DNA from 4 places in the Rhizobium sp. CG4 genome. Region 3 is predicted to be linked to each of the others. Evidence: predicted binding sites of a transcription regulator. Region 3 holds the regulator's gene; each other region holds the start of a gene.
What was found. Region 3 encodes LexA, which represses DNA repair genes until DNA is damaged. Its sites were predicted from a motif close to TGTTCNNNNTGTGTTCNG; they were not measured.

Region 1 (7,582 bases), on a different contig from region 3:
GACCCTTGGGGCGTTCGTATCGCATGCGAAACCCTGGCCACGACAAATCGGGTGGTTATCGCTGGTGAAGTTCGCCTGCCGCCAAGCCTGATGAAGAAGGATAAAGCCGGTAAAGACGTTATCAATCCTGCCAAGTTCAAGGCCGCTGCACGCCGCGCTATCAAAGACATTGGTTACGAGCAGGATGGCTTTCACTGGAAGACCGCCAAGATTGACGTGCTGTTGCACTCGCAGTCCGCTGACATCGCACAGGGCGTGGACAATGCTGCCGACAAGCAGGGCGATGAAGGTGCTGGCGACCAAGGTATCATGTTCGGTTACGCCTGCCGCGAAACACCGGAACTGATGCCGGCTCCAATCTATTATTCGCATCTGATCCTGCAGTTGCTGGCGACAGCCCGTAAAAAGGGTGATGGCGACGCTGCAAAACTCGGCCCGGATGCCAAGAGCCAGGTTACAGTCCGGTACGTAGACGGCAAACCTGCCGAGGTTGCTTCGATCGTTCTGTCTACCCAGCACCTCGATGAAAGCTGGGACTCCAAGAAGGTACGTTCCGTTGTCGAACCTTACATTCGCGAAGCGCTCGGTACGCTGAAGATCGCTGACGATTGCCAGTGGTACATCAACCCGACCGGTAAATTTGTCATCGGTGGCCCGGATGGGGATGCAGGCCTGACCGGCCGCAAAATCATCGTGGACACCTACGGTGGTGCAGCACCTCACGGCGGCGGCGCATTCTCCGGCAAGGACACCACCAAGGTTGACCGCTCAGCTGCTTATGCGGCGCGCTACATCGCGAAGAACGTTGTTGCAGCTGGCCTCTCCGACAAGTGCACGATCCAGCTTTCCTATGCAATTGGCATTGCCCAGCCTCTGTCCGTTTATGTCGATCTGCATGGCACCGGCAAGGTCACGGAAGATCAGGTTGAGGCGGGTATCCGCAAGGTTATCGACCTGTCCCCAACTGGTATTCGTCGCCACCTTGACCTGAACAAGCCTATTTATGCTAAGACCGCGTCCTATGGACATTTCGGACGCAAGTCCGGACGTGACGGTTCGTTCTCCTGGGAGAAGCTTGATTTGGTCAAGCCGCTCAAGGAAGCATTGAAGGCTTAAAGCAAGGTATGACAGACGATAGCGAGCGGCGCGCACGCGCAACTGAGGCATTTTTCGGCAGACGCAAGGGTAAACCCCTGCGTGACCGGCAAAGCGATGATATCGCAACATTGTTGCCGGAGCTGAAAATAGACCTCAATGCTGCGCCGCCCGCATCGCTTGTTTCGCTGTACCCAAACGCAGTCGACCAGCTGCGGTTGGAAATCGGCTTTGGTGGCGGTGAGCATCTGGTTCACCGCGCGCAGGAAGAGCCAACGACCGGCTTCATCGGCGTTGAACCATTCGTAAACTCGATGGCAAAACTGCTCCGGCAGGTTGGCGACCGCGGCATTGAAAATATCCGCCTTTATGATGACGATGCCACGCAGCTTCTCGACTGGTTGCCAGAGGCCTCGATCGATCAGATTGATCTGCTGTATGCCGATCCATGGCCGAAGAAAAAGCACTGGAAACGTCGCTTTGTCTCTGCGGTTAATCTCAGCCGCTTCCATCGTGTGTTGAAGCCGGGCGGAACTTTCTGTTTCGCATCCGATATCGACACCTATGTGAACTGGACGCTGACCCACTGTCGCGACCATGGCGGCTTTGAATGGACCGCAAAGTCTGCTGAGGACTGGAAGACACCTTACGCCGGATGGCCGGGAACCCGGTATGAGGCAAAGGCTAAACGAGAGGGCCGAACATCCGCCTATCTGACGTTTATTCGCGTCTGAGGTATCTCGTTCAAAATGAATTCAATGAAAAAGCTGGGTTTTGACCCGGCCTTTTCATTTTAACCCTATGGGCGAGCAATTTGCCCTCAGACCTGCTGATCGACCTCGCTGGCCAGCGGGATAGACGGCTGGGCTCCATGTTTGGTGCAAGCCAGCGATCCGGCTGCGGCTGCACGCGTCAGCGCCGTCGCAAAATCCAGACCTTTGTCGAGGCTGGCTGCCAGATAACCGCAGAATGTATCGCCGGCCCCCACCGTATCAACCGGCTCGATCTTCAGACCGGCAGCCTTGTGCAACTGGCCATCCCGCATGGCGATAACGCCATCAGCACCCAGCGTTATGATGATGGTTTGGCCGGTACGAGCATGCATATCCTGCATGGCCTGTTGGCGCTCTTCGCCAGAAATGCCCTGCTTGCCAATTAGCAGTTCAAACTCGGTTTCATTGGCGATGATGATGTCGGCCAATGCAGAAATGCGAGCAGCGTCCTGCGTCAATGGTGCCGTATTGATGATGCTGGTGACGCCCTTTTGTTTGGCGCCAGCCAAGGCAGCTTCAATGGCCTCGACGGGAATTTCAAATTGCAGCATCAGGATATCGCCGGACGTCATGCCGTCGAGCGCGTTGCTCGCATCGTCAGGCGTGATCGTACCGTTTGCCGCAGGAATGACGGCAATCATGTTCTCTCCGCCTTCGCCCACCAGAATGACAGCTGTGCCGGTCGCGCCCGGCGATGTCTTGACGGTGGTAAGGTCAACGCCGGCGTCACTGAGAAGCTCCAGTGCAGAGCCTGCAAAGGTGTCATCGCCTGCAGCGCCGGCCATGCGGACATTTGCTCCGGCCCGTCTGGCTGCCAGCGCCTGATTGGCACCCTTGCCGCCTGCTGCCGTTGCAAAGGTTTGCCCGGTTACGGTTTCACCCGGTTTGGGCAGGCGTTGTGCAGTGGCAACGAGGTCCATGTTGATGGAGCCGAATACAGTAATCATGATATGTCCAATTGATGTTCAATGGCGCCGACTTTGCCCGACAGGGTCACTCGTCGTCAACCACCCGGAACTTGAGGCTGCCTATTCGGCTCTCCAATGATTGTGGAGAAGGCGCTTGAGGCTGCTCCGGTGTATCGCCGCCAAAATCGAGAGCCTCGATCTTGTTGCCGCGCTTCGTCAGCTTGTCTGCGGAGGTCATGATCTGGTCCACATCCTTCTGTGCAGCCAGAAAATGCCCTTGCAGTTTGCGGGTACGATCGTCCAGCCGGTTCAGATCATCCATCAAAAGCGCGACCTCGCCTTGAATGAGATGTGCCTGCTCGCGCATGCGCTGGTCTTTCAGCACGGACTGGATAACCTGTACCGACAGCATCAGCAGCGATGGTGAAACGATAACAACCCGCATGCGGTGTGCTTTTTGCACAATGGCTTCGAAATGCTGGTGAATATCGGCAAAAATCGATTCCGATGGCACGAACAGAAACGCCGTATCCTGTGTTTCACCTGCCAGCAGGTATTTTTCCGCGATATCGCGGATATGCACTTCCATGTCACGCCGGAATTGCTGGGCCGCAAGCTTGCGCACTTCAGGCGAAGTTTCCTCGCGCATGGAATTCCAGGCTTCCAGCGGAAACTTGGCATCGATGACCAGCGGTGGTGCATTGTTCGGCATTCGCACCGTACAGTCGGGGCGAGAACCATTCGACAGTGTCGGCTGCAACGCATAGGCATTGGAAGGCATGGCGTCGGCAATGATCGTTTCCATGCGCGCCTGTCCAAAAGCGCCACGCGTCTGCTTGTTGGATAGAATGGCTTGGAGGCCAACAACGTCGCGCGCCAGGGTCTGGATATTGCTTTGCGCGGCATCGATCACTGCAAGCCGTTCTTGAAGCTTGCTGAGATTGTCGTGTGTCGATTTTGTCTGTTCGGTCAGCGTGGCACCAAGTCGTTGCGACATGCCGTCGAGCCGCTGATTAAGGTGTTGGCTCATTTCAGACTGCTTGTTGGAAAGTGTTTCCGTCAGTGCCGAGATACGCCCATGCAACTCCGCCTGAGTGCGCAACAGCGTACTCACTTCGCCGCGGGCATCGTCGTTGCGCCTTGAAAACCGCATTGATACGAACAACGGCAACGCAATGGAAAGCAGCAGCAAACAAATGATGATTGCGCCTGCCGAAACCTGCATGCCGCCAATGGTCAAGATCGTAATGCCGAGTGCGGGAAAATCGATGCTCATGGCCGAACCTACCCGGATTCAGTTTGATTCGGAAGATCAAAACGAGAACACGCGCCACTGTCTGCTTATGTCTGATATAAAAAAGTTCTAAATTTAGCAAATTCGAAAGGAATATTGGTGTAACCAAGGGTTAACCATGTTTCCGGACGGGTTTAGCCGGGATCGTGGCCTTATCGGGGTTAAGGGGACCGTGCATGACAAACAACGACAGCAAACAGGTGCTCGCCAAGCGGCTCGATTTTATTGGTTTGGACACTGAGGCGCGCAAGAGGCTGAAAGATCTTGATCCAGTGATTGCGGGTAATGTCGGATCTGCGCTGGATACGTTCTACACCAAGGTGCGGTCGACGCCCGAGACGGCTGCATTTTTCCGCAACGAAAATCACATTCAGGGTGCGAAAAAACGTCAGGTCGAGCATTGGGGTGTTGTCGGTGCCGCAGCCTACGATGAAAAATACGTTGAAGGCGTGCAGGCGGTTGGCCAGGCGCATGCCCGTATCGGTCTCGAACCCCGCTGGTACATGGGTGGTTACGCTCTGCTGATGGAACAACTGATCCATGCGGTTGTCAGAGAGCGTTGGCCATCCCGATTTGGCAAACGCAAGTCCAAGGGACTGGCGGAAGACGTTTCGGCAATCGTCAAGGCTTCGGTGCTGGATATGGACTATTCCATTTCCATCTACCTCGAAATTCTTGACGCACAGCGCAAGCAACTCGAAGAAGAGCGCCAGCGCAATCTGCGCGAACAGCAACAGGCGCTTGCGTCACTCACCAATCTTTTGTCTGCTCTTTCCAAGGGCGATCTGGAGACGCGTCTGACAGAAAAATTGCCTGATAATTTCGAAAAGATCGGCAATGACTATAATGTCTCGGTTGAAACCTTGAATGACACCATCGCGGCGGTGCGCCACACGGCAGAAGAAATTCTGAATGTCGCCACCAGTATTGCCAATGCGACGGAAAATCTTTCGCAGCGTACCGAGCAACAGGCGGCGGGCCTAGAAGAAAGCACCGCTGCACTGCACGAACTGACCCAAAGCGTGGCAGTCACGGCAAATGGTGCACAGCAGGCTGCCTCAGCCGTCGGCGCAGCTCTGAGTGATGCACAAACCTCCGGCGAGGTGGTCACCAGCGCCGTCAAGGCGATGGGAGATATCGCCCATTCATCCAGCGAAATCTCTAAAATCATCGGTGTGATCGACGAGATTGCGTTCCAGACAAACCTGCTTGCGCTGAATGCCGGGGTTGAAGCCGCTCGGGCCGGTGAGGCGGGGCGCGGATTTGCTGTGGTGGCGCAGGAGGTGCGTGAACTGGCGCAACGCTGTGCCAACGCCGCGAGAGAAATCAAAGCCCTGATCTCCCAGAGCACCAGTCAGGTGCAGTCAGGCGTCGGCCTGGTCAACAATGCCGGTGATGCCCTGCGCATGATCACCGACAGGATTGGCGACATTGATCGCATCGTATCCCAAATTGCAACGGCTGCGGAGGATCAGTCAGGCGGCTTACGCGAAGTGAACTCCGCCATCGGCGCCATGGACACCATCACCCAGCAAAATGCTGCAATGGTTGAGCAGACCTCGGCCGAAACCGTCACGCTTCGTCACCAGGTCGAGCAGCTTGTCGGTGCACTCAACAAGTTCAAAACGAGAGACACACATCGCCAGTCCAATGCGGGTTGGGAAACCGCGCGCCGGGCGGGCTGAGCTTATCGGCTGACTGCTTAGTGCATGATTTATCGTGGTGAGACGATGATGTGTTTTTTCATTTCCTCTGGCAATCAGATGGGTTATGGGAAGCCATGACCATCAAACCACTTATCATTCTTCCAGATCCCTTGCTGAGACAGGTTTCAACACCAGTCGAACAGGTTGATTCACAAATCATCCAGCTTGCCGATGACATGCTGGAAACCATGTATGATGCGCCCGGTATTGGCCTTGCTGCCATCCAGATCGGCGTCGCTCGCCGTATGCTGGTGATCGACGTGTCCCGTGAGGATGAAGAAAAAGCGCCGATTGTTTTCATCAATCCGGAAATCGTCAAAACCACGGATGAACTGTCGACCTATGAAGAAGGCTGCCTTTCCATTCCCGATTATTATGCGGAAGTGGAGCGCCCTGCCGGATTGACGGTCAATTACGTCGACCGCACTGGTAAGCAGCAGACCCTTGAAGCCGATGGTCTGCTCGCAACCTGCCTGCAGCATGAAATCGACCATTTGAACGGCGTGTTGTTCATCGACCACATTTCGCGCCTGAAGCGCGATATGGTCATCAAGAAATTCACCAAGATCGCCAAGGCGAAAGCCTGATCCTGCCTGTGCCGGTCATTAAACCGGCAAGGTTTTCTCCGGGCCGCAAAACTCAGGGAGGCGTCCGTGTCTCTTCGCATCATCTTTATGGGAACACCGGAATTTTCGGTGGCAACCTTGCGGGCTCTCGTGGAGGCTGGCCATCAGGTGGTGGCCGTTTACAGCCAGCCACCGCGTCCCGGTGGGCGGCGTGGTCTGGACCTTCAAAAATCCCCTGTGCATCAGGCCGCTGAATTGCTCGGCATTCCGGTGTTCACTCCCGTCAATTTTAAGGCCGAGGAAGACCGGCAACAATTCCGCTCGTTCGATGCGGATGTTGCTGTGGTGGTTGCCTATGGACTGTTGTTGCCGGAAGCCATTCTGACCGGAACCCGGCTTGGTTGCTACAATGGCCATGCCTCACTTCTTCCGCGCTGGCGTGGCGCTGCACCTATTCAGCGTGCCATCATGGCTGGTGACAAGGAAACAGGCATGATGGTCATGAAAATGGACAAGGGGCTGGATACCGGCCCTGTTGCCTTGACCGTCAAGGTGCCGATCGGCGAAAACATGACGGCCGGACAGCTGCATGACGCGTTGATGTTTGCCGGTGCACGCGCGATGGCGCAGGCTATGAACAAGCTGGAGGCCGACGACTTGCCGCTACAAGAGCAGGCACAGGATGGCGTTCTCTACGCATCCAAGATCGACAAGGCTGAGGCGCGTATCGTTTTTGCACGGCCGGCCCGTGATGTGCATAACCACATCCGCGGCTTGGCGCCCTTCCCAGGTGCCTGGTTTGAAACCGAAATTTCCGGCAAGCTGGAACGCGTAAAGGTTCTTGAAACAACACTTGAAAACGGCAATGGTGTTGCCGGCACCGTGCTGGACAATCAGTTGCTGGTTGCCTGTGCAGAGGGGGCAATCCGTCTTCAGCGTCTGCAGAAGGCCGGAGGCAAACCGCTTGCCGCAGCCGATTTCCTGCGCGGAACGGCGTTGCCTGAAGGCACGAGGCTGATCTGATGCCACGTTACCGTATGACCGTTGAATATGACGGCACCGCCTTTGTCGGTTGGCAAAGGCAGCAAAACGATCGTTCCGTTCAGTCTGCCATTGAAGACGCTATTTCGTCTTTAACGGGCGAAACCGTGTCGATCCGTGGCTCTGGCCGTACCGATTCTGGCGTCCATGCCATGGGACAGGTCATTCATGCGGATCTGTCGCGGGAGTGGGAGCCCTA
Region 2 (7,582 bases), on a different contig from region 3:
TGCGTCTCCCACGCCTGATCGAAACGATCCGCGAGCTTGGCGTGAAACGAGATATTGGCTTTCACATCCAGACTTGGAATGAGATTGAACTGCTGGAAGATGACCCCGACATCGCGCCTGCGAAAGCCTGCACGACCCGCATCATCGAGATTGGTGATGTCGCGCCCGTTGACAGTGATAGTGCCACTATCTGGCTTGTCCAACCCGCCTGCCAGGTGCAGAAGGGTGCTTTTGCCACTACCGGATTCACCCGTCAGCGCAAGGCTCTCGCCTTTTGCCAGATCAAGCGTCACACCTTTCAGGACCGGGATTTGCCCTTCGGCTGACGGGTATGATTTGGTGATATCAGAAAGCGAAAGGATCATGGCAGTCTCACTAAGGAATATCAGGTGGAGCCACCCGCGCGTCGTTGCCGACGTCGCCAGTTTGCGACGCGGCATGCGTCATCTTTAATTCCACAGGCCAAACGATACCACCCATTGATCACCACATGGGAGGGAAATGGCGTTGATTTGATGGGGAATGACGAATACAGGACCGTCTGCTAGGCGACGCGACAATCCTGAACGGCCTTCAAAAAGGCATCCGGCAAGCATGGTTTGTTGATCCAGAAACGGCTCGCCCAAGTAATTTCCGCAGCGGTATCAACCTGCGCATCATCAGCAGAATGCACAATGATGGGGACATTGCGGGATGAGAGGATTCCAGCGACCTCGTCCGATGCACCGTCACGCAGACGTGTCTCTATAACCGCCAGCTGTGGTGTGTTGGTGTTAAGCCAATTTTGCGCTTCGGCACAGGAGGTAAAGGTGACAATGTTTGAAAAACCGGCGCTCGTGAGCAAATCCTCGACCTCAAGGGCGATGAGCGGCTGGTCGTCCAGCACCAGAACGGTGTCATATGTACGCGTTACCAGTGTAACTTCTCCTTGCAATAAACCGCAGCTTAGCAGTTTCTGACGCGCATAGGTGGAAGGTATGCCAGCGTACATAAAATCCGTCGAATTTCCGGAATGCTATAGAATCACCAACCGTTTGAAATAGCTCAGGGCTTAACGGCTGTGGGTTCGGACTCACGCCCGTCAACGAGTGCCATGAACGTTTCGGACCACCCCGCCTCTCGCAGTCGACTCCTAGCTCTTTTGCCTCCCCATGAATTCGCAAGTGTGACCGATGCGTTGACGCCGGTTGACCTCCCGAAAGGCGAAGTCATCGCGAGTGCCAACGGCACCATCGAGTATGTCTATTTTCTTTGCAGTGGCATCGGGTCGGTGGTCACCGCATCAAAGGATGGTCAACGCTCCGAAGCTGGCATGGTCGGGCGTGAGGGGTTTTGCCCGACTTCGGCAGGCGTGGGCGGAACCATCAGTGTTCACGAGGTGCTAATGCAGGTGTCGGGTGAAGCCTACCGCATGCCGATCGACGCAGTGAATGACAAGCTGTCGGCCAATCCGATCTTTGCAAACCTGCTAGCAAGATTCATCCAGACATTTGCCGCACAAATATCATACACGGCCCTCTGCAACGCCAATTATCAGGTCGACCAACGCCTAGCCCGATGGTTACTGATGTGCCACGATCGGCTGGACGACGATGAAATAAGCCTCACCCACGACTTCGTTTCCCTGATGCTCGCGGTTCGACGACCCAGTATCACCAACGCGTTCCATGTTCTGGAAGGCATGAAGCTTGTTGTGGCAGAGCGCGGCAGGGTGACGATCCGTGACCGCAAGGGACTTGAGGAATTTGCCGGGGGCGCCTACGGCGAACCAGAAGCGGAGTATCGTCGACTGATCGGTCCTTTTTGATCAGTTATTTTTTCAAATGATTTTGCACGACGTCGTGAAAGGATACGCTGAACAGAAGCTTGCCAGCGTCATCCGATACATCCACATATTCATCAGCCACCACGCGCCCGCTCTTGATGAGTGCAGCAACCATTTCTCGGACCGCACCAATGGCACTTACGCGAGCAGCATCATCATTCAAAAAGTCATCGCCCTCGACATCGGAAACAATTTCTCCGTCACGGCGTAGGTGAAAGAAATATCGGCTCATATCGACAACATCAGTCTGAGGGCGTTGTGATGTTTGGCTTCGTTTGCAACGTTCATGGGAAAAGGTCCTTCATAAGACGCCGGTACTCTGCCTCCGGCTTTCCGTAAGCGTCATGTGCAAACTCTTCAAGCGCAGCCCTGTTCCTTATTGTAATCATGCCACGTTGTGATTTGAGGAAACCGTTACCTTCCAGCACGTGAAGTGAGGTGGTGACGCTTGGTCTACGTACGGCCAGCATTCGGGCAATAAACTCATGGGTCAGTGCGATCTCGTTTCCCGTCACACGGTCGTGGCACATCAAAAGCCAGCGTGCGAGCCGCTCATTGACATCGTGGACAGCGTTGGAAACTGCTGTCTGAGCAAGTTGGACTGAAAAAGCCTCGATTGACCGAATAACAATCTTTGAAAAGCTACTGTTTTCCATAGCAGCGCGGAAGTTTTTGTAGTCAACGCGATATGCATCGCCGGAAAGCTGCATCGTTACATCGTGCGAACTGGTTTCCACTTCGGCAATGGCAGTTGTTGGCACATAACCTTCAAATCCGAAAATTCCCGCCTCTGCACTGTTTCCATCAGGCGTCGTAGTCACCAGCGAGCCTATGCCCGACGCCAGAAAGTATACATGATCGATCGGTTCACCCACCCGGGCCAGAACTGTGCCACGAGGCAAGTCGACATATTCCAGGTGCTTTGCAATCAACGAAAAATCGTCGGGCGGAAGAATGGATAGTAGTTTGTTCCGAATGGAATCCTGATTGGCTGAAACCATGACGTTCGCTTCCGTCTTGAGGCAAGAGTTGGCACCCCTCATCGTCTGCGCCTTCGAACACCCTGCAAACGACTACGGAAAGCTTATACGCAGGTAATCTGTTCAGCAACCCGACTTGCCGTCTTGCTTACCACCCAAATTTATTGGCCCGCACGGAACATCTGAGCCCTCTTGATGATTTAAAAGGACTAGCTCAGGAGAAAAATCATGAAAAATCCAGTATCGCCCGCCGTCCAGTCGCTCCGCAAGGAGCAGGCTGCCGTCAAAGACAAGAGCGCAAATGACGACCTGCAGAACGCGATTGAAGATACGTTTCCCGCATCCGATCCTTTGTCGATTACGCAAACCTCCGTGCCTTCGGGACGGACCGATGTTGACGCCGCAGAGCAGATTGAAAACAGCGCTGACCTCATAACACCCAAAACTGCCGTCCGTGACGACGACGCTACACGTCAGGAACTGCGAGATCTCAGCAGCGAGATTACAAAACTTTCCGACGCCATTCGTTCTGTCGGCACATCATCTGCCAGATTGGCGAAAGCGGAAGTGCGCGACCAGGTGGAAACGATTGAGGAGAAGGTGCGCGCCCAACCTTTATTGTGGGTATCAATGGCGGCAGCAGCGGGGTTTCTATGGGCATCTGTCAGAGGCCGTTAACGCCCCAGCTGAAATGCCTGGCAGTCACCTCTCGAGGCGATAAATTTTTGTTGAACTGGTGTGTTGCAACAAATTTAGCCCGCATGTGTTCCTGAAACGAAGCGTGGCATCAATCTGCCCCGCCAGCACTCAAGGGAGCCAACTGTCGATGTTCAGAAAAAACTACATTCTCGCCACCACGATGCTTGCATGCAGCCTTATTGCGGTTCCCGTTTCGGCCCAAGACAGCAACACCGCAGAAACAGGAAAAGCAAATGCGCCGCAGCAGGCACCGGCGTTTGAAAACCAGACGCGGGCACCGTTGCCTGAAAACCAGCCACGTGTCGAAATGAAGGTGATTGCCAAGGACTTGCCACACCTGTGGGCAATGGAGTTCCTGCCGGATGGCCGCATGCTGGTCACGGCAAAGGAAGGTGCTATGCACATTGTTTCGCAAGATGGCAGTGCAGTCAGCGAGCCTATTGAAGGCGTTCCGGAAGTAGCCTCTGCTGGTCAGGGCGGCCTGCTGGACGTTGCGCTCGCACCGGACTTTGAAACATCCGGCATGATCTATTTCTCGTTTTCAGAACCCCGCCAAGATGGCAACGGCACTTCCGTGGCCGCAGCAAAATTGGTCGAGGTCGACGGTGGTGCAAAACTCGAAGGTGTAACGACCATATTCCAGCAGACACCGAGTTACGACGGTGACAAACATTTCGGTTCACGCCTGGTATTTGGACCGCAGGGTGAGTTGTATGTGACGGTCGGCGAGCGTTCAGACGCGGAAGTGCGCACCGGTGCGCAGGATCTGGCAAGCGGTTTTGGCAAGGTTTTCCGCATCGACACATCAGGCAAGGCAATTGAAGGCAATCCATTCGTCGCCACGGACGGCGCGCTCGACGAGATCTGGAGCTTGGGACACCGCAATGTTCAGGCAGCAGCCCTCGATGGACAGGGACGTCTGTGGCTGGTCGAACACGGGCCCAAGGGCGGCGATGAGCTCAATCGACCGGAAGCCGGAAAAAATTACGGTTGGCCAGAGGTAACCTACGGCATTGAATACAGCGGTCGCGCAGTGGGAGATGGTATTACCTCACAGCAAGGTACCGAGCAGCCGGTCTATTACTGGGATCCCGTTATCGCGCCTTCTGGCATGGCCTATTATGATCATGACCTGATACCGGAATGGAAAGGCGCCTTCCTGATTGGCGGGCTTGTCAGCCAGGGCATCGTAGCGGTCCATATGGATGGTGATCGCGTCTCGCATGAAGGACGGCTCGATTTAGAAGCACGTATCCGCGATGTGAAAGTTGCACCTGACGGTTCTGTCTTTGCAGTGACCGAACAACGTGGTGGCGGAAACTCGACAATCATCAAAATTACCAATGCAACCTGACTGACACTGCGGGCTGTTTAACTGCCGCCCGCCATATCAAAGCACTGCGCGCAACGGCCAAGCGGCGCGCGCGGTGCGAACCACATACACCGGCATTTTACGCCAGCATGTTCCTTTTTTGTTCCTTTCATGTTATGCAGACGCCAATATTTTCGGGCTTTCGGAATCGTCTGGGCCTGAACGCCATCGCAGTAATGGCGTGACGGACTATGTAGCAGCGCGAAATGAGAGCATTTACAGGCATCAAATGACGGCGACCTATCTGGAAAAACTGAATGACCAGCAACGAAGTGCTGTCGTGCATGGCATCGGCGCAGTGGATGGGCAGATCGGCGGACCACTGCTGATTATTGCCGGTGCTGGCTCTGGCAAGACCAATACGCTTGCGCATCGCGTCACTCATCTCATCGTCAATGGTGCGGATCCACGCCGCATTCTGCTAATGACCTTTTCCAGACGGGCAGCTTCGGAAATGACCCGGCGCGTCCAGCGCATTTGTCGGCAGGTTCTCGGCGAAAATTCCGCCGTCATGACCGATGCACTTGCGTGGGCGGGCACATTCCACGGCATCGGCGCACGGCTTTTGCGGATCTATGCCGAACAGATCGGACTGAACGTCGATTTCACCATTCATGATCGCGAAGATAGCGCCGATCTTATGAATATCGTCCGGCATGATCTCGGTTTTTCCAAAACCCGGGACCGGTTTCCGACCAAGGGCACGTGCCTTGCCATCTATTCCCGCGTGGTGAATTCGGAATGTTCGATTGCCGAAGCGCTTAAAACCTCCTGGCCTTGGGTCACGGAATGGGAAAATGAGTTGAAGGAGTTGTTTGGCGCCTATGTCGAGGCCAAGCAGGCACAAAACGTACTCGACTACGACGACCTTCTTCTCTACTGGGCTCAAATGGTGTCAGATCCGGAACTTGCGGGAGATATCGGCAATCGTTTCGACTATATTCTCGTTGATGAATATCAGGACACCAACCGTCTGCAGGCATCCATTCTCAGATCGCTCAAGCCAAATGGTCAGGGCCTGACGGTGGTTGGCGATGACGCACAGTCGATCTATTCCTTTCGCGCCGCTACCATTCGCAACATTCTCGATTTTCCGAAGGAATTTTCGCCGCAACCGGCTGATGTCATTACCCTTGACCGGAACTATCGATCCACACAGCCGATCCTTGCCGCCGCAAATGGTGTGATCGATCTTGCCCGGGAGCGCTTTACCAAGAATCTGTGGACCGACCGCGAATCCGAACAGCGGCCAATGCTGGTCACCGTAAAGGACGAGACCGATCAGGCCGCCTATATTGTCGAACAGGTACTGGCCAATCGCGAGATCGGAATATCGCTAAAACAGCAGGCGGTGCTCTTCCGCTCATCCAACCACAGCGGTGCGTTGGAAGTTGAGCTGACCAGGCGCAATATTCCCTTCGTGAAGTTCGGCGGTTTGAAGTTTCTCGACAGCGCTCATGTCAAGGACCTGCTGGCCGTACTGCGGTTTGCGCAGAACCCGCGTGACCGCGTGGCGGGTTTCAGACTGCTTCAGATGTTACCGGGTATTGGCCCACAAACGGCAGGTAAAATCCTCGACACGATAACGGCAGAACCGGAGCCGCTGATCTCGCTCGCGGAGATTCCGCCTCCACCCAAGAGTGGTGAAGACTGGGCAAAGTTTATCACTCTCATGGTAGGCCTGAGGAAGATGGGGGCGAGCTGGCCTGCCGAGATTGGCCTGGCTCGCCTGTGGTATGAGCCCTATCTTGATCGCATTCACGAGGATGCTGACACGCGCAAGGCCGATCTCATCCAGCTTGAGCAGATCGCAGCAGGTTATGCCAACCGGGAAAGATTTCTGACTGAGCTGACCCTTGATCCGCCCGACGCGACCAGTGATCAGGCCGGGGTCCCGTTGCTTGATGAGGATTACCTGATCCTGTCAACCATCCATTCTTCCAAGGGTCAGGAATGGCGCTCCGTTTTTATGCTCAATGTGGTTGATGGCTGCATTCCTTCTGACCTCGGGGTTGGTACGACGGCCGAGATCGAAGAAGAGCGACGTTTGCTTTACGTTGGAATGACTAGGGCGCGTGACAGCCTTTCGCTCATTACCCCGCAACGCTTTTTTACCCACGGACAAAACACGCAAGGTGACCGTCATGTCTACGCCTCGCGCACCCGCTTCATTCCCGCGACATTGCTGCAATTCTTCGAGTCAACAAGCTGGCCGAAGATAAGCCCTAACGCCAGCGAGCGCAGTGCCACCCAGATACGCATGGATGTCGGTGCGCGAATGCGCTCCATGTGGAAGTGACGGTGACCAGCCATGCCTGACGAGAGCCCCCGTCCGATCCGCAAGATCATTCACGTGGACATGGATGCTTTCTACGCTTCAGTGGAACAGCGCGACAATCCCGAGCTAAGGGGCAAACCCGTTGCCGTTGGTGGAGCCGCAGCACGTGGGGTCGTGGCTGCGGCAAGTTACGAGGCAAGAGAATTTGGCGTTCGCTCGGCTATGCCTTCAGTCACCGCAGCGCGCAAATGCCCCCAGCTGATTTTTGTGAAACCGCGGTTTGAGATTTACCGCGCAGTATCCCGGCAAATTCGCGAGATTTTTGCGGAATATACACCACTCATCGAGCCTTTGTCGCTTGATGAAGCCTATCTCGACGTGACGGAAAACCTGAGAGATATGCCGGTTGCGACTGAGATTGCCCTGGA
Region 3 (7,582 bases):
ACATGGCACTGCGCGCCATCGCTTTTGGCGCCATGGGCACCGCTGGCCAGCGCTGCACGACCCTGCGTCGTCTGTTTGTGCATGACAGCGTGTACGATCAGCTCGTTCCGCGCCTCAAGAAGGCTTACAGCTCGGTGTCCGTCGGCAACCCGCTGGAAACATCCTCGCTGGTTGGTCCGCTGATCGATAAAGCGGCCTTTGACGGCATGCAGAAGGCGCTCGGTGAAGCCAAGAACCACGGTGGTACGGTTCTTGGTGGTGAACGTGTCGATACGGGCGCCGCTGACGGCTATTACGTCAAGCCTGCTCTGGTGGAAATGCCAAAGCAGGACGGCCCAGTTCTGGAAGAAACCTTCGCACCTATTCTCTACGTGATGAAGTACAGCGATTTTGACGCCGTGATCGATGATCACAATGCTGTTTCCGCTGGCCTGTCGTCGTCGATCTTCACCCGTGACTTGCAGGAATCGGAACGCTTCCTGTCGGCCGATGGTTCGGATTGCGGTATTGCCAACGTCAATATCGGCACGTCAGGTGCAGAAATCGGTGGCGCCTTTGGTGGCGAAAAGGAAACCGGTGGCGGCCGTGAGTCCGGTTCGGATGCGTGGAAGGCCTATATGCGCCGCGCAACCAACACCATCAACTACTCCAAGGCCTTGCCACTGGCGCAGGGCGTGTCCTTCGATATCGAATAATAGAGCCGCAAAGGGCAGGGCGGCGACATGCCGCTCGGTCGTGGTGATTAAATGTGAAAAGGCCGGGGCGTGATGCTTCGGCCTTTTGTTTTGTGCTGGCTCGTTTGTGGAGCGCACAAACGGTCGATTGGGGCTATCGGTGTCCCGCACTCTTCCGTCATGTCAGGGCCTGTCCCGAGGATCCAATCACCTATCATTGAGCGAAACTGATGCGGCGTGGTTAGATCCTCGCCACAATGGCGAGGATGACGCCAGGGAAATGTCAGCCGCTAAGACTATCGCTGGCTGTTACGCGAAAACGGTCACCACAATCTCCCTCTTCCCTGTGCCTGTCACAGGGATCCAGTCCCAGCCCAAGTCTTTGGGCTGATATAAGTTTCCCCGGCCGCGCAGACGCGCGCCGACTGGATTTCTGTAACAAGTACAGAAAAGAGGGGTGGGTGGCGTGCCACTTGCGCCCCTACCTCTACCCTTGTGGGAGAGGAAGAAAAATCATGGCCTTAGCAACGCTAAGTCATAGATTTTTCAGGTGAGGGGTTATTTGCTTGCGCCACGCTCATTGTCTGGCTCCAACATCTCAACAAGCTCTCCTCATTATTCCCGTGACAAGCACGGGAATAAGTAGGCGAGGTACTGTCTGTCAGCGAGTGTCGTCACACCACATGATGCCACCGGAATCACGCGCATAAAAAAACACCGGCGAGAGCGCCGGTGTTTTGTGTCATTCACTAACCAATCAACGCTTGGAGACTGGTACGTAATCGCGCTGTGGTGCACCGGTGTAGAGCTGGCGCGGACGGCCGATACGCTGCTGCGGATCTTCGATCATTTCGTTCCACTGGGCAATCCAGCCAACGGTACGTGCCAGAGCAAACAGAACCGTGAACATGGTTGTGGGGAAGCCGAGAGCCTTCAGCGTGATGCCGGAGTAGAAGTCGACGTTCGGGTACAGCTTCTTTTCAACGAAGTACGGATCGGAAAGGGCGATCTTTTCAAGCTCAAGAGCAACCTGCATGATTGGGTCGTCGCCGTTGCCCGTTGCTTCGAGCACTTCATACATGGTCTTCTGCATGATCTTGGCGCGCGGGTCGTAGTTCTTGTACACGCGGTGACCAAAGCCCATCAGGCGGAACGGATCGTTCTTGTCCTTGGCGCGGGCAATATACTCAGGAATACGGTCAACAGAGCCGATTTCGTTGAGCATGTTGAGCGCTGCTTCGTTGGCGCCGCCATGGGCAGGGCCCCAAAGGCAGGCAATACCAGCTGCAATACAGGCGAACGGGTTTGCACCGGAAGAACCAGCCAAGCGAACAGTCGAGGTCGAAGCGTTCTGCTCATGGTCAGCATGCAGGATGAAGATACGGTCCATGGCGCGGGCCAGAACCGGGTTCACCTTGTACTCTTCGCATGGAACGGCAAAGCACATGTTGAGGAAGTTCGACGCGTAGTCGAGGTCGTTCTTCGGGTAAACAAATGGCTGGCCAACGTGATACTTGTAAGCCATTGCCGCGATTGTCGGCATCTTGGCGATCATGCGAAGGCTTGCGACCATGCGCTGGTGCGGATCGGTAATGTCGGTCGAGTCGTGGTAGAAGGCAGACAGGGCACCAACGGTGCCAACCATCACGGCCATCGGATGTGCGTCACGACGGTAACCGCTGAAGAACTTCGTCATCTGTTCATGCACCATGGTGTGGCGCGTTACGCGGTTGTCGAAATCCTTTTTCTGTTCTGCTGTTGGCAGGTCGCCGTACAGAAGCAGGTAGCAGGTTTCAAGGAAATCGCCCTTTTCGGCAAGCTGCTCGATCGGGTAACCACGGTGCAGAAGGACGCCTTCGTCACCATCGATATAGGTGATCTTGGATTCGCAAGATGCAGTCGATGTGAAGCCGGGATCATAGGTGAAATTGCCGGTGTGCTTGTACAAAGCAGCGATGTCGATGACGTCTGGGCCTATCGCTCCCTCTCGAATGGGAAGTTCTACTGTCTTGTCGCCGAGCGTAATAGAAGCGCTTTTTTCCGTCATCATAATCCTCCGAGAACATGCGTTTTGGATGCCGTGAGGCATCTAGGCGTTAAGCGTTCAGGATAGCTATCTGATCCTGCGCCATATGCCAAGCTATCCAAAAGGCAAATTGTGCGTTGCGGTATCAACTTGTGCCAAAAACTAGGCTTTTGGCGTTTCACTGTTTCATATTAGGTCAATGCTTCCTTAAAATATAAGTGGTTGCATTGTTGTTGTGCCGGTTGCAAATTACCCCCTGTCCGGCGGGGGAGCTGCGGGTTTGACTGTAAGACCATCGCAAGAATTGCGACAGCAGGAACCGTTGAGACTGGATCTCCCCGGTGAGGGTGATTCCTTTGCTCTGCAACGGTATCAGGGCGGGGTAGCAGAGGTTTATGAACAGTCTGCAACGGCAGGGAATTTATCCGGCCGGATATCGTCGCTGTCGCGCATGTTGGACATCGAAAAGGCTTATGGCCACGGCTTTCTTTGTATTCCGGTTTTTCTGGCAGTCGGTGCCATCATCTGGTTTTCAAGCCTTCAGACACCGTCACCCTACCTGCTTGCTGGCGGCTTTTGTTTAGCCGGCACACTTGCGGTCACCCTGCGGTACCGCGCGGCAAAACTGGCAGGATTGCTTAACCTTGTTGCGCTGTGTCTGGCAGGCATGCTGCTGGCGCAATTGCAAACTTGGCGGCAGGATACCGTCATTATTGATACGCCGGTCACCACAGTCGTGTCAGGTGTTGTCGAGCGACGCGAGGTGGATGCGCGCGGTTACTGGCGCTACATCATATCGGTCACCGGAACTGAAAACCCTCTACTGTCGCGCCCGCCGCAGAAGATCACGGCACTATCAAGAAGTCGCCATCAACCGATAGAAATCGGGCAGGGCGTTACCGGCCGCGCACGCCTGTCTCCACCCTCAGGACCGGCCTTGCCTGGTCTGAATGACTTTGCCTTTTCCGGCTATTTTAATGGCATAGGTGCAACCGGTTTCTTTTATGGAGCGCCACAGCCTGCGGTGAGTGAGGCGATCAAACGCCGCATTGCGGAACGCGGCCACTGGCTCAGCGTGACTGATACAGGACTTTATCAATTGCGCAGCGCCATTGCCGAGCGCATCCGCAGCACGATCGGCGGCGACGCCGGCGCTTTTGCCGCCTCGATCATAACCGATGAACGGCGGGCGATATCAGAAACCACCATGGAAGCACTGCGTGTGTCCGGCCTTGCCCATATCGTTGCCATTTCGGGCCTCAACATGGCGCTGGCATCGGGCATATTCTTCGTTGGCTTGCGCACGGCACTCAGCTGTTTTCCGGGTTTTGCCGAGAGGCGGCCGGTCAAGAAGATCGCTGCCTTTGCCGCCCTTGTCATGACGCTCGCCTACTACCTGATTTCAGGATTTGCAGTGTCGGCCGAACGGGCTTGGCTGATGATGTCGATCATGCTGATCGCCGTGCTGTTTGACCGTCCCTCGATCAGCCTCAGAAATGTTGCCATTTCCGCCATCATTATTATCTGCGTTTCGCCGTCAGAGGTCATGGGGCCAAGTTTCCAGATGTCCTTTGCCGCAACCATTGCGCTGGTCGCCGCGTATGGTTTCTGGACACGGCGGCGCGCCGCACAAGACAGCGCAACCTTCCGGCCAAGTAATATGCCGATCGCCCTCAAGGGTGCTTCCATCCTTGGCAGCTTCTGCGCCGGTATTGTCGTGACCTCGCTGATTGGTGGGGTATCCACGGCCATCTATTCGATGGAGCATTTTCACCGTGTCACCACCTATGGACTGGCGGCAAATCTCGCCGCCATGCCGGTGATGTCTTTCATCGTCATGCCCTTTGCCTTGATCGCCATGTTACTGATGCCCTTTGGGCTGGATGGTCCGTTTCTGACCGTCATGGGTTACGGCATGGCGATGACAATTGATATTGCCACCTATGTCGCCTCATGGGGAGGCGATGCCGGGGTCGGACGACAGCATCAATGGTTTCTGGGCGCCGGAACGCTTGGCCTATTGGTGCTGACACTGTTTCGCACCCGACTTGCCTGGGTAAGTGCTGTGTTCCTGCTGGCAGTCCTTGGGTTGTTTGTGCTGTCACGGCAACAGGACAATCCCGATCTGGTGGTTTTTGAGGACGGGAAACTGATGGCACTGGTTGGCAAGGATCAGGTTGCCAGCACCAGCCAACGCCCATCCGGCTTTATCTATGACCAATGGGCGCGGGCTTTGTTCTTACCTGACAAATATATTCGGCCAAACATGCTGCCGGAACTGCCAGCCCCAGAACCATCGCCTGACGATGCCAATGACAAAACGACTGGCAATACTGATGCCGCGCCACCACGATCACGACGGCCGATGCTGGACGAACACATCATTCAGGCTGAAAGGCAGGTGATGTCTGCCGCCGTTACAAATGCAACCGATGCCTTTACCTGCCGCCGCGACAGCTGGTGCATCGCCAGATCAGCGAAGGGGCAGGTGGTGATTTCCGTGCTGGATAACAGATATCTTGGTCTCGCTTGCGACATCGGTTCTGTGGTTATCACCACGCGTCCCACATCATTTGAAACCTGCCGCTCCGGCGCCTTTTTACTCAGTGCCCAGACATTGCGGCGCACCGGTTCGCTGGAGATCACATTTTCAACTGAGGCAACAACCGCCGCAAACCAGCATTTGCCGATCGAGAGGATGACGGCTGCCATTTATGGTTCCTACCGTCCATGGACCATGCATCGTTATTATAACTGGCGCAGCAGGACATTTGAAACGGAAGTGCCAGAACATGTCTCGCAACTGCTGGACCGTCGCTAGGCTAAAGTGAGTTGAAGGCCAGTTGTGTCGGGTGTTTTCCGGCGACAGTAGCGATGACGCGCTGGCGCGTCACCTGGCAGTGATATGGGTCTGCTGATGACCGCTTAGTGGTATCTGCGGATCAGGCCAACCAGCTTGCCCTGGATCTTGACGCGGTCAGGTCCAAAAATACGGGTTTCATAGGCCGGGTTTGCCGCCTCAAGCGCAATCGATGCACCCTTGCGACGAAAACGCTTCAAGGTCGCTTCTTCATCATCGACCAGCGCCACGATGATATCACCGGGGTTGGCGGTCTTGGCGTTGCGGATGATGACCGTGTCGCCGTCAAAGATGCCGGCATCGATCATCGAGTCACCGCGCACTTCCAGTGCGTAATGTTCACCAGAACCCAGCATGTCAGCCGGCACGGACACATCATGTGTGTTGTTCTGGATGGCGGAGATCGGGACACCGGCCGCGATCCGTCCCATCATCGGCACCGATACCGAGCTGCCGCCATCATTGGCGCTGACAGGGGCGGGGGTCGGAGCAGGGGCGACAACCGGTTTTGGTTTGCCAAGGCTGCCTTCGATCACACTTGGTGAGAAGCCACGCTGTGGTTTGAGGCTTGGCGAATAGGCTTCAGGAAGTTTGATGACTTCCAGTGCGCGTGCCCGGTTTGGCAGGCGGCGAATGAAGCCACGTTCTTCAAGCGCTGTGATCAACCGGTGAATGCCGGATTTGGACGCGAGATCAAGCGCATCCTTCATCTCATCAAATGAGGGAGGAACACCGGATTCCTTCATTCTTTCGTGAATGAAAAGAAGCAGTTCCTGCTGTTTGCGTGTGAGCATGAAGTCGCACCCCAACCGTTGATGAAAATCGAAACAAATGCAGAACATACACTATATGTTCCATATGTGTTCCGCAAGGCTTTAATATTTCGTAATCGCCGCCCCGGTGAATTTTCTTTCAAAACAGCCAAGACGTGTAATCGCTGCCTATCACGCTGTTTTTTAAACGATTTCACGTCAATTCATCACAAAACGATCCGTCAGAAAGCTGAGGCTCGCAACACCGCCCGTTAGCCGACCAACCGGCATGATTATCAATCTGATATCGTAAGGCGCTGTGATTCGGTTCGTTTGATTCTCTCCACCAGATTGGGTTGGCAGCGCATATTCCCTGTGCATTTTTACCTTCACGAGGAAGCATTGCGTTGAAATCTCTGTTATGGGGAGGGTTCGCTGCTCGTTCGGAGTCGGCATTCAACATCAATTTTGACAGTATAAGGTTTTAGGGCATTGCAGGTCGGCATCGACATGGGAACGCTATCGGGTGGGCAGGCTGCCAAACTCGACATTGAGGAATTGCTCGCCACGCGTCTGCTGGTGCAAGGCAATTCCGGTTCCGGAAAGTCGCATCTGCTGCGCAGGCTTCTGGAACAATCCGCCCCCTGGGTTCAGCAGGTCATTATTGACCCTGAAGGGGACTTCGTGACGCTGGCTGACAAGTTCGGTCATATCGTTGTAGATGGCGAGCGCACAGAGGGTGAGTTGGCCGGTATTGCCAACCGTATTCGCCAACACCGCGTATCCTGCGTCCTGACGCTTGAAGGTCTTGATGTCGAACAGCAGATGCGGGCCGCAGCTGCATTCCTCAACGGCATGTTCGATGCCGACCGTGAATACTGGTACCCGGTGTTGGTGGTGGTCGACGAAGCGCAGATGTTTGCGCCGTCCGTGGCTGGTGAAGTAACCGAAGATGCCCGCAAGGCATCGCTTGGCGCCATGACCAACCTGATGTGTCGTGGTCGTAAGCGCGGTCTGGCCGGCGTTATCGCCACGCAGCGTCTGGCAAAACTTGCCAAGAACGTGGCGGCGGAAGCCTCCAACTTCCTGATGGGCCGTACTTTCCTTGATATCGACATGGCACGCGCAGCCGACCTGCTCGGCATGGACCGCCGTCAGGCGGAAATGTTCCGCGATTTGCAGCGTGGTAATTTCGTGGCGCTTGGCCCGGCTCTGTCGCGCCGCCCACTGCCTATCGTGATTGGTGCTGTGGAAACCTCGGCTCGGTCGT
Region 4 (7,582 bases), on a different contig from region 3:
TGACCGCCAGTCGCATGATTGGCTGACTGTCGGAATCCGCCTTGATGATCTGCGGTTCGTCCGCATCGTCAGGCATCTGGTTGGTGACGCGGCCGATGGCGTCGCGAACATCATTGGAAGCAACGGCCAGATCAACCTTGTCGCCGAATTCAAGCGTCACACGGCTGCTGCCGAACTGCGACTGGGAAGAAATAGTCTTCACACCGCTGACACGAGCCACGGCACCTTCAATGGTCTGTGTCACTTCCTGATCGATGGTCTGCGGCGACGCACCGTCGTAAGTGGTGCGCACAGTGATAACCGGGCGGTCCACGTCAGGCAATTCGCGCACATCAACCCCCACCAGTGCCGCCAGACCGGCAACGACCAGAAGTGTATTGATAACGGCTGCAAGAATGGGGCGCCGAACGAAAAGCGCGGTGAAGGCGAGTTTGGAATCCTGGCCGCCTGGAGGCGTCTGGGTGGTCATTGATCCGCTCACTGACTTGCTACCTCCGGTGCTCTCGGCTGATTATTTGTACGCACTGCTCCGCCTTCACGAACGCGCTGCAATCCTTCTGTAACAAGCGGATCGCCTTCGCTAAGTTCCGCCTTCACCAGAACGGAATCCGGGTTGCGTTGGACGATCTGGACGCGAACCTTGCTGGATTTGTTATCCACCACACGCCAGACATAAGAGCCTTCCGCATCCCACTGCACAGCCAACGGATCGACGGATGGATAGTTTTCACCAGAGAAGCGCATGGTCACCGAGAAGGACATGCCTGCTCTCAGATCGTCATTGGCATTGTTGAAGACGGCGCGAACCCGAATGGTTCTGCTAGCTTCATCCACGCGGTTATCAATGGCTTCAACTTCACCTTTGAAAACCTCACCCGGGCGGGAGATCGAAGTTGCCTCCACAGGCATGCCCAATTTTATCGCGGTGGCGAACCGTTCTGGCGCCCAGAAATTCACCAGAATTTTCGAACGGTCATCAAGGCCGACAATGCTGGTTTGCGTCGTGGCGTTGTCACCAATATTGATCGCGACAATACCGGCGATACCTTCAATCGGCGCTACGATATTACGGCGTTTGAAATTGAGTTCGGCAGTGCTGAGCGCCAGCTTGGCGGCTTCCTCAGCAATCTGCGCATCCAGCACATCCAGACGGGAAACGGATTTCAGATTGCTGTAGGAGGTGGATTTTTCAACCGCACTTTTGAGAGAAACCTGCGCCTTTTCGCGCTCGATGATTTGCTCATCATCATCAAGCCGTGCCAGCACGTCGCCCTTTTTGACTTTCTGGCCGGATGCCACGAGAATTTCGGAAATAAGCCCGGATGCCTGTGGTGTGACCACAACCGACTGGATGGCCTCACCATTACCAATGGCATTCATGCGGTCATTGATGGTGCCGGTCTTGACCGGTGCGATGGATACCAGCGTTGCATTGCCGCCCTGACGACCCTGGCCGTTTCCACCGCCCTGACCTTGCGCACCGCCTTGGCCTTGTGAACCACCATTGCCCGTCGCACTGGCTGCCGTTTCCGCAGCTGGCTTTTCGGCCGACAAAATCCCGGCCTTGGCCAGGATACTGCGCCCGTCAGACGTATTGAGTGCCCACAGACAGACACCTGCGCCCACGACAGCCAGACTGACACCAACCTGCTTCCAAGCCTTCATGCAATTCTCCGAATGATATGCTTCGGGGGCCAGCATGATAACGCTGCACACACCCCTCTGTGATTTGCTCCAGTATCTTTGCTGGATTTGAACAACGCAATGCACAAAACCGTTTGTTACGTAATTGTAATTTGCATCATTTTTTGAATTGAACCCATCAAATAAGTTCAATTTACAATAGTGTCATGTTCACTATTGTGACTGTTGTAAAACATGCCTTTTTTGATTTCCGCATTCATTTCAAAACCTGCACGGGAGACGTACAACATGTGCAATGCCTGCGTAATAAACGACATTAAAGACCGCATGCTTTCAAGACGCAGCCTGTTCAAGGCCGCAGCAGCGGGAACGGTAACAGCCGCAGCCGCCACATTCGGAAGCGCACCGGTCGCCATGGCGCAAGCCGCCAGCAGCGTGACCGACATGACCCATGAACTGCATGAGGACTTCCCGACTTTCTTCGGCGAGCAGCAGTTTTTCAAGGACCAGAAATTCAATTACGCCGAACACAAGTTCAATCTGTTTGAGCTGCGGGTCAACGAACACACCGGCACCCATGTCGACGCCCCCCTTCACTTCTCCGAAAACGGCACGTCGGTTGCCGAAATTCCGGTTGGCAATCTGGTGGTGCCGCTCGCTGTTATCGACATCCGCGAAAAGGCAGCATCCAATCCGGATGCGGAAGTCACGCCCGATGACATCAAGGCGTGGATTTCCAAAAACGGCGACCTGCCGGAAAATGCCTGCGTCGCCATGTTGTCCGGCTGGCAGCAGCATCTGGGCACGGACAAGTTTCGCAATGCCGATGGAGAAGGAAAGATGCACTTTCCCGGCTTCCACGTAGAGGCGGCCAAATACCTGCTGGAAGAAAGCAAGGCCGCAGGCATCGCCGTCGACACGCTGTCGCTCGACTTCGGCAAATCGCCGGATTTTGCCACCCATTACGCCTGGCTTCCGGAAAACCGCTGGGGTCTGGAAGGCATCGCCAATCTGGACAAGGTTCCGGTCAAGGGCGCAACACTTGTCGTCGGCGCACCGAAACACCGTGGCGGCACCGGTGGGCCTGCCCGCGTTTTCACACTCGCATAATTTGGCAAACTGCTGACCAGACACGGAGGACATCGATGAGCACCGTCTCCAAAACACAAGATCCGGAAACCAATCCGCGTGTGAAGGCGGTGTTCGACGATATCCGTGCGACGCGAAGGTCCGACTTCATCAACAATATGTGGCTTTACCTCGCCTTTGATGCCGACCTGTTGGAAAAGACATGGGGCGAGGTAAAGGCTGTCATGGCAACACCATCGGCGCTTGATCCCTTGACCAAGGAGCTGCTTTATATTGCCGTGTCCGTCACCAATGGCTGCTCCTATTGTGCCCATTCCCATACCGCTGCCGCCAAGTCGAAGGGCATGACGGATGAACAACATGCCGATCTTGTCAGGGTGATTTCGCTTGCGGCCAAAACCAACCAGCTGGCAACCGCGCTGCAAGTTCCAGTCGACACGGTTTTTGACGCCGATCAGAAAAGCTGACCCTCAAAATGCACCGATAGAGGTGCTTTGACGGCTGAAACGGGAATAAAAGCAGAACATGCTTCTGGCCTTTCAGTCCCGAATCACTACATTGGGCCGCATGAGCAACAATTTTGATGATATCCCGTTCTTCGATGAAGAACCGGCAGAGCCACGCAAGCCAGCACCAGCGCCACAACAGGGCAGCGGTCTTGGCATTGCAGCCCGCGCCATGGCAGCGCGTGATCAGGCGCGCCCCGCCCCCGATTATCTCTCTGGCCTGAACGCAGAACAGCGTGAAGCCGTGGAAACACTGGAAGGCCCGGTTCTGGTGCTGGCCGGTGCAGGCACCGGCAAAACTCGCGTGCTGACCACACGTATTGCTCATATTCTGGAAACCAAACGCGCCTTTCCAAGCCAGATCCTGGCGGTGACCTTCACCAACAAGGCCGCACGCGAAATGAAGGAACGTATTGGCGTTCTGGTTGGCGGCGCCGTTGAAGGCATGCCGTGGCTCGGCACGTTCCACTCCATCGGTGTGAAGCTGTTGCGCCGTCACGCTGAACTGGTCGATCTGCGGTCGGATTTCACCATTCTAGACACCGACGACGTTGTGCGACTGATCAAGCAGCTCATTCAGGCCGAAGGTCTGGATGACAAGCGTTGGCCCGCCAAGCAGTTTGCCGGCATGATCGACAACTGGAAGAACAAGGGACTGACCCCGAAGGATATTCCCGAAGGTGACGCGCGCGCCTTTGCCAATGGCAAGGGTCGTGAGCTCTACACCGCCTATCAGGCCCGGTTGAAGACGCTCAATGCCTGCGACTTCGGTGACCTGCTGCTGCACCCGATCAGCATGTTCCGCCGCAACCCGGATATCCTCAAGGAATATCACCAGAAGTTCCGATACATCTTGGTCGATGAGTATCAGGACACCAACACCGCCCAATATATGTGGCTGCGGCTTTTGGCGCAGCGCCCCAAGGGTGAAGTGCAAAACGTCTGCTGCGTGGGTGATGACGACCAGTCCATTTATGGCTGGCGCGGTGCCGAGGTCGATAACATCCTGCGTTTCGACAAGGATTTTCCCGGTGCAAAGGTCATCAAGCTGGAGCGCAACTACCGTTCCACCGAACATATTCTCGGCGCGGCCGGCCATCTGATTTCACACAATGAAGGCCGGCTTGGCAAAACGCTGTTTACCGACCGCGTTGACCCCGATGACGAAAAGGTCATTGTGCACGCCGCCTGGGATTCCGAAGAAGAAGCCCGCGCAGTTGGCGAAGAAATCGAACAGTTGCAGCGCCAGAGCCATAATCTCAACGATATGGCGATCCTCGTGCGCGCCTCGTTTCAAATGCGTGAGTTTGAAGATCGCTTCGTGACGCTGGGGCTGAACTACCGCGTTATCGGCGGCCCACGCTTTTATGAACGCCTCGAAATTCGCGATGCCATGGCCTATTTCCGCCTCGTCTGCCAACCGGCTGACGATCTGGCCTTTGAGCGCATCGTCAACACACCGAAGCGTGGACTTGGTGACACCACCATTCGCAACCTGCATGACTATGCACGGGCCCGCGATATTCCGATGCTGGCGGCGGCTGCTGATATTATCGAAACGGATGAATTGAAACCAAAGGCCCGCAAGGCGCTGTTCGATGTGATTCAATCTTTCAGAAACTGGCAGCAACGGCTTGAAACCACGTCACATATCGAACTGGCCGAGCAGATTCTGGAAGAGTCCGGCTATACCGACATGTGGAAGGCCGACAAGTCAGCCGAAGCACCGGGCCGCCTCGACAACCTGAAGGAACTGATGCGCTCGATGGAAGCCTTCGAGAGCATGCGCGGTTTCCTTGAGCACGTCGCACTTGTCATGGACGCCGAGCAGAACGAAAACCTCGATGCTGTCTCGATCATGACGCTGCACTCCGCCAAGGGCCTGGAATTCGACACCGTGTTCCTGCCCGGCTGGGAAGAAGGGCTGTTTCCGCATCAGCGCGCACTGGATGAAGGTGGACGCTCCGGTCTCGAAGAAGAACGCCGTCTTGCCTATGTCGGCCTCACCCGCGCCAAGCGCCGCTGCCACATCTGGTTCGTATCCAACCGCCGTATTCACGGCCTCTGGCAATCGACCATGCCGTCGCGCTTCCTTGAGGAGCTACCGGCAAGCCATGTCGATGTGGCCGCCTCCGACAATAATTACGGCGGATATGGTGGACGCGGCGGTTACGGCCAGTCCCGTTTCGACAAGGCCGATCCATTCGCCAATGATTATTCGACCCCCGGCTGGAAACGTGCGCAGGCCAATCGGTCTGACGCGACGCGCGACAACTGGGGCAGCCGCTCAGGCCACGCCGTGGAGCGTATTGGTTATGGCGAAAGCGGCCCGAAAGCCCGCACCATCGATGGGGAACTGGTTGCCAAATCCGTATCCGACACACCGTCGCGTTTTAATGTGGGCGATCGCGTGTTCCACATGAAGTTCGGAAACGGCAACATTACCACCATTGAAGGCAACAAGTTGACCATCGACTTTGATCGCGCCGGCCAGAAACGGGTGCTGGATGGATTTGTTGAGAAGGTCTGAGGTGTCGCAAATTGACGTCTCTGGCGCCAGCCCTAGCTCACCTCACCCGGTGTAAAACCAAAGATGTAGATGGCAGCGATAACGACTGCGATTGCAAAAATGAAAGCCACAAAGGTAATCATTCGGTGGAGTGGTTTGCGTGTTGTCTGTTTCATGGACAGGAAACGGCCCAGCCGCAAATTCCGTTCCCAACAAAATCGGGTGCAGTCGTCGCCCACCACCCATTCACGTAATTTGATTCCGTATCAAAGAGATATGGGCTAAAGCTGAATCAGATTTTCAGCATTTGGCCTCCCATGACACAAACGACAAGCTCTCCTCGCCTCAACCCGTTGCATCTGGCGGCCGCCTTCGGCAGCGGCTGTCTCTTGACCCTGATGGTGCATTTCAACGGCATGTTGGCCCATTACGGTAACGCCATGTTCTCCTCATGGACTGCCCATGGCACCGGCACAATCGCCGCCCTGATCTATCTTGCCATTCTCTATAAGAAACCCAAGCCGGGTGAGATTGCCAAACCCAAGGCGCCGCTCTGGGCCTATCTCGGTGGCGTCGTGGGTGCCGCCATCGTTATGCTGACATCAAGCGCCGTCAACTCACCGCTCGCACTGTCGGGCACCATCGCGCTTGGACTGGGTGGACAGGTCATCTTCAGCCTCGCAGCCGACCTCTGGGGGTTCTTTGGCCTGCCACGTCGCCGACCAGATGCGCGCGACCTCTGCGCCGTTGCCCTGATCCTCGGCGGCAGCGCCCTTATCATTCTGGTTGGGAGAGCGGCATGATCCTGTGGATTTCCATGGCCTTCGCAGGCGGCGTCTTCGTCGCTCTAAGCCGCCAGATCAACGGCCGTCTCAGCCTGTCAAACTCGCCGCTGATTGCTTCGTTCTGGAATCATATTGTCGGTTTTGTCGTGCTGACGCTGCTTGGCCTCGCAATTGGCGGCCTGCTGCCTGAAGGTGCGGCTCACGCTCCGTGGTACGCCTTTATCGGCGGACCGATCGGTGTGGTGTTCATTGCCTCGGGAAGCTGGCTCATTCCGCGCATTGGTGCGGTCAATACCGCACTTCTGGTCATCAGCGGTCAGATGGTATCGGGTGTGGTGCTGGATCTGTTCAGCAATCAACCGCCCAAGATCTGGGCCAGTGCGCTTGGCGTATTGCTTATTCTGGCAGGAATGGCGCTCACCCAGCGCCGCTCCAAATAAGCCTCTTAAAACAGCCGGTCAGCCTTTTCTCGAAAACAGGCTGGCCAGTGTCTTCGTGGTGCCCTTGTTGTCCTTGTCGACAAACACCGGTTTCGATTCCAGTCGAGAAACCACAACAATGCGGTTCACGTCACCACGTTTGAACGCCGCCAGAAACTTCGGATATTCCTTGAACACCACACATCCGTTGGATTCGCCGCGTCTGGCCAGCATGTAGGTATGCGCCAACAGGCCGTTGCGGCCGTGCGGGTTGACGCCGCTTTCCGGTGTCAGACGAAGGGCTTCCACACCGTGGAACAGCGCTTCGCGCATGGTCAGCTTGTAGGACGATGGCGGGGTAGATCCCTTCATCTTCACATGCACATATTTCGGATTGTCGCGCATCGAACCGAGGCCGGAATGAGCCTCTAGCTTGTCGCCATTGGGCATGTGCACCGTCGCGGTCTCGATTTCATAGACAGCAGTTCTGGCACCCATGGCAGACGGGCGGGACGCTACGCTTGGAAGGGTTGGTTTTTCCGGACGCAGCATTGCAACTTCTTTTTCCACCGCTTCCGTGCCGGTTTTCGGCTGGGCAGCAGGTGAGATTTTTGCAATCTGTGGACGGAA

Region 1: a site for LexA is predicted at 4,085-4,102, ahead of HGO37_RS10700 (DNA recombination protein RmuC). Genes of this name have one in related genera too.
Region 2: a site for LexA is predicted at 4,967-4,984, ahead of HGO37_RS15155 (ATP-dependent helicase). Genes of this name have one in related genera too.
Region 4: a site for LexA is predicted at 3,242-3,259, ahead of HGO37_RS01520 (ATP-dependent helicase). Genes of this name have one in related genera too.

What each region holds. Positions count from the first base shown of each region.
Region 1 is NZ_JABAEG010000003.1:91,417-98,998, forward strand. Features, by position in the region: gene metK (methionine adenosyltransferase) at 1-1,116, shown strand, start outside; gene trmB (tRNA (guanosine(46)-N7)-methyltransferase TrmB) at 1,125-1,829, shown strand; gene HGO37_RS10695 (ribokinase) at 1,916-2,815, opposite strand; gene HGO37_RS10700 (DNA recombination protein RmuC) at 2,862-4,052, opposite strand; gene HGO37_RS10705 (globin-coupled sensor protein) at 4,247-5,755, shown strand; gene def (peptide deformylase) at 5,851-6,363, shown strand; gene fmt (methionyl-tRNA formyltransferase) at 6,430-7,365, shown strand; gene truA (tRNA pseudouridine(38-40) synthase TruA) at 7,365-7,582, shown strand, end outside.
Region 2 is NZ_JABAEG010000004.1:401,790-409,371, forward strand. Features, by position in the region: gene HGO37_RS15120 (ABC transporter ATP-binding protein) at 1-365, opposite strand, end outside; gene HGO37_RS15125 (response regulator) at 545-991, opposite strand; gene HGO37_RS15130 (Crp/Fnr family transcriptional regulator) at 1,166-1,807, shown strand; gene HGO37_RS15135 (DUF6894 family protein) at 1,812-2,057, opposite strand; gene HGO37_RS15140 (Crp/Fnr family transcriptional regulator) at 2,110-2,826, opposite strand; gene HGO37_RS15145 (hypothetical protein) at 3,034-3,483, shown strand; gene HGO37_RS15150 (PQQ-dependent sugar dehydrogenase) at 3,632-4,858, shown strand; gene HGO37_RS15155 (ATP-dependent helicase) at 5,106-7,175, shown strand; gene dinB (DNA polymerase IV) at 7,188-7,582, shown strand, end outside.
Region 3 is NZ_JABAEG010000002.1:220,932-228,513, reverse strand. Features, by position in the region: gene amaB (L-piperidine-6-carboxylate dehydrogenase) at 1-695, shown strand, start outside; gene gltA (citrate synthase) at 1,432-2,721, opposite strand; gene HGO37_RS06240 (ComEC/Rec2 family competence protein) at 3,023-5,521, shown strand; gene lexA (transcriptional repressor LexA) at 5,626-6,354, opposite strand; gene HGO37_RS06230 (ATP-binding protein) at 6,805-7,582, shown strand, end outside.
Region 4 is NZ_JABAEG010000001.1:291,370-298,951, forward strand. Features, by position in the region: gene HGO37_RS01500 (efflux RND transporter permease subunit) at 1-469, opposite strand, end outside; gene HGO37_RS01505 (efflux RND transporter periplasmic adaptor subunit) at 478-1,665, opposite strand; gene HGO37_RS01510 (cyclase family protein) at 1,933-2,754, shown strand; gene HGO37_RS01515 (carboxymuconolactone decarboxylase family protein) at 2,790-3,200, shown strand; gene HGO37_RS01520 (ATP-dependent helicase) at 3,301-5,769, shown strand; gene HGO37_RS01525 (DMT family transporter) at 6,066-6,551, shown strand; gene HGO37_RS01530 (DMT family transporter) at 6,548-6,973, shown strand; gene HGO37_RS01535 (DUF2778 domain-containing protein) at 6,992-7,582, opposite strand, start outside.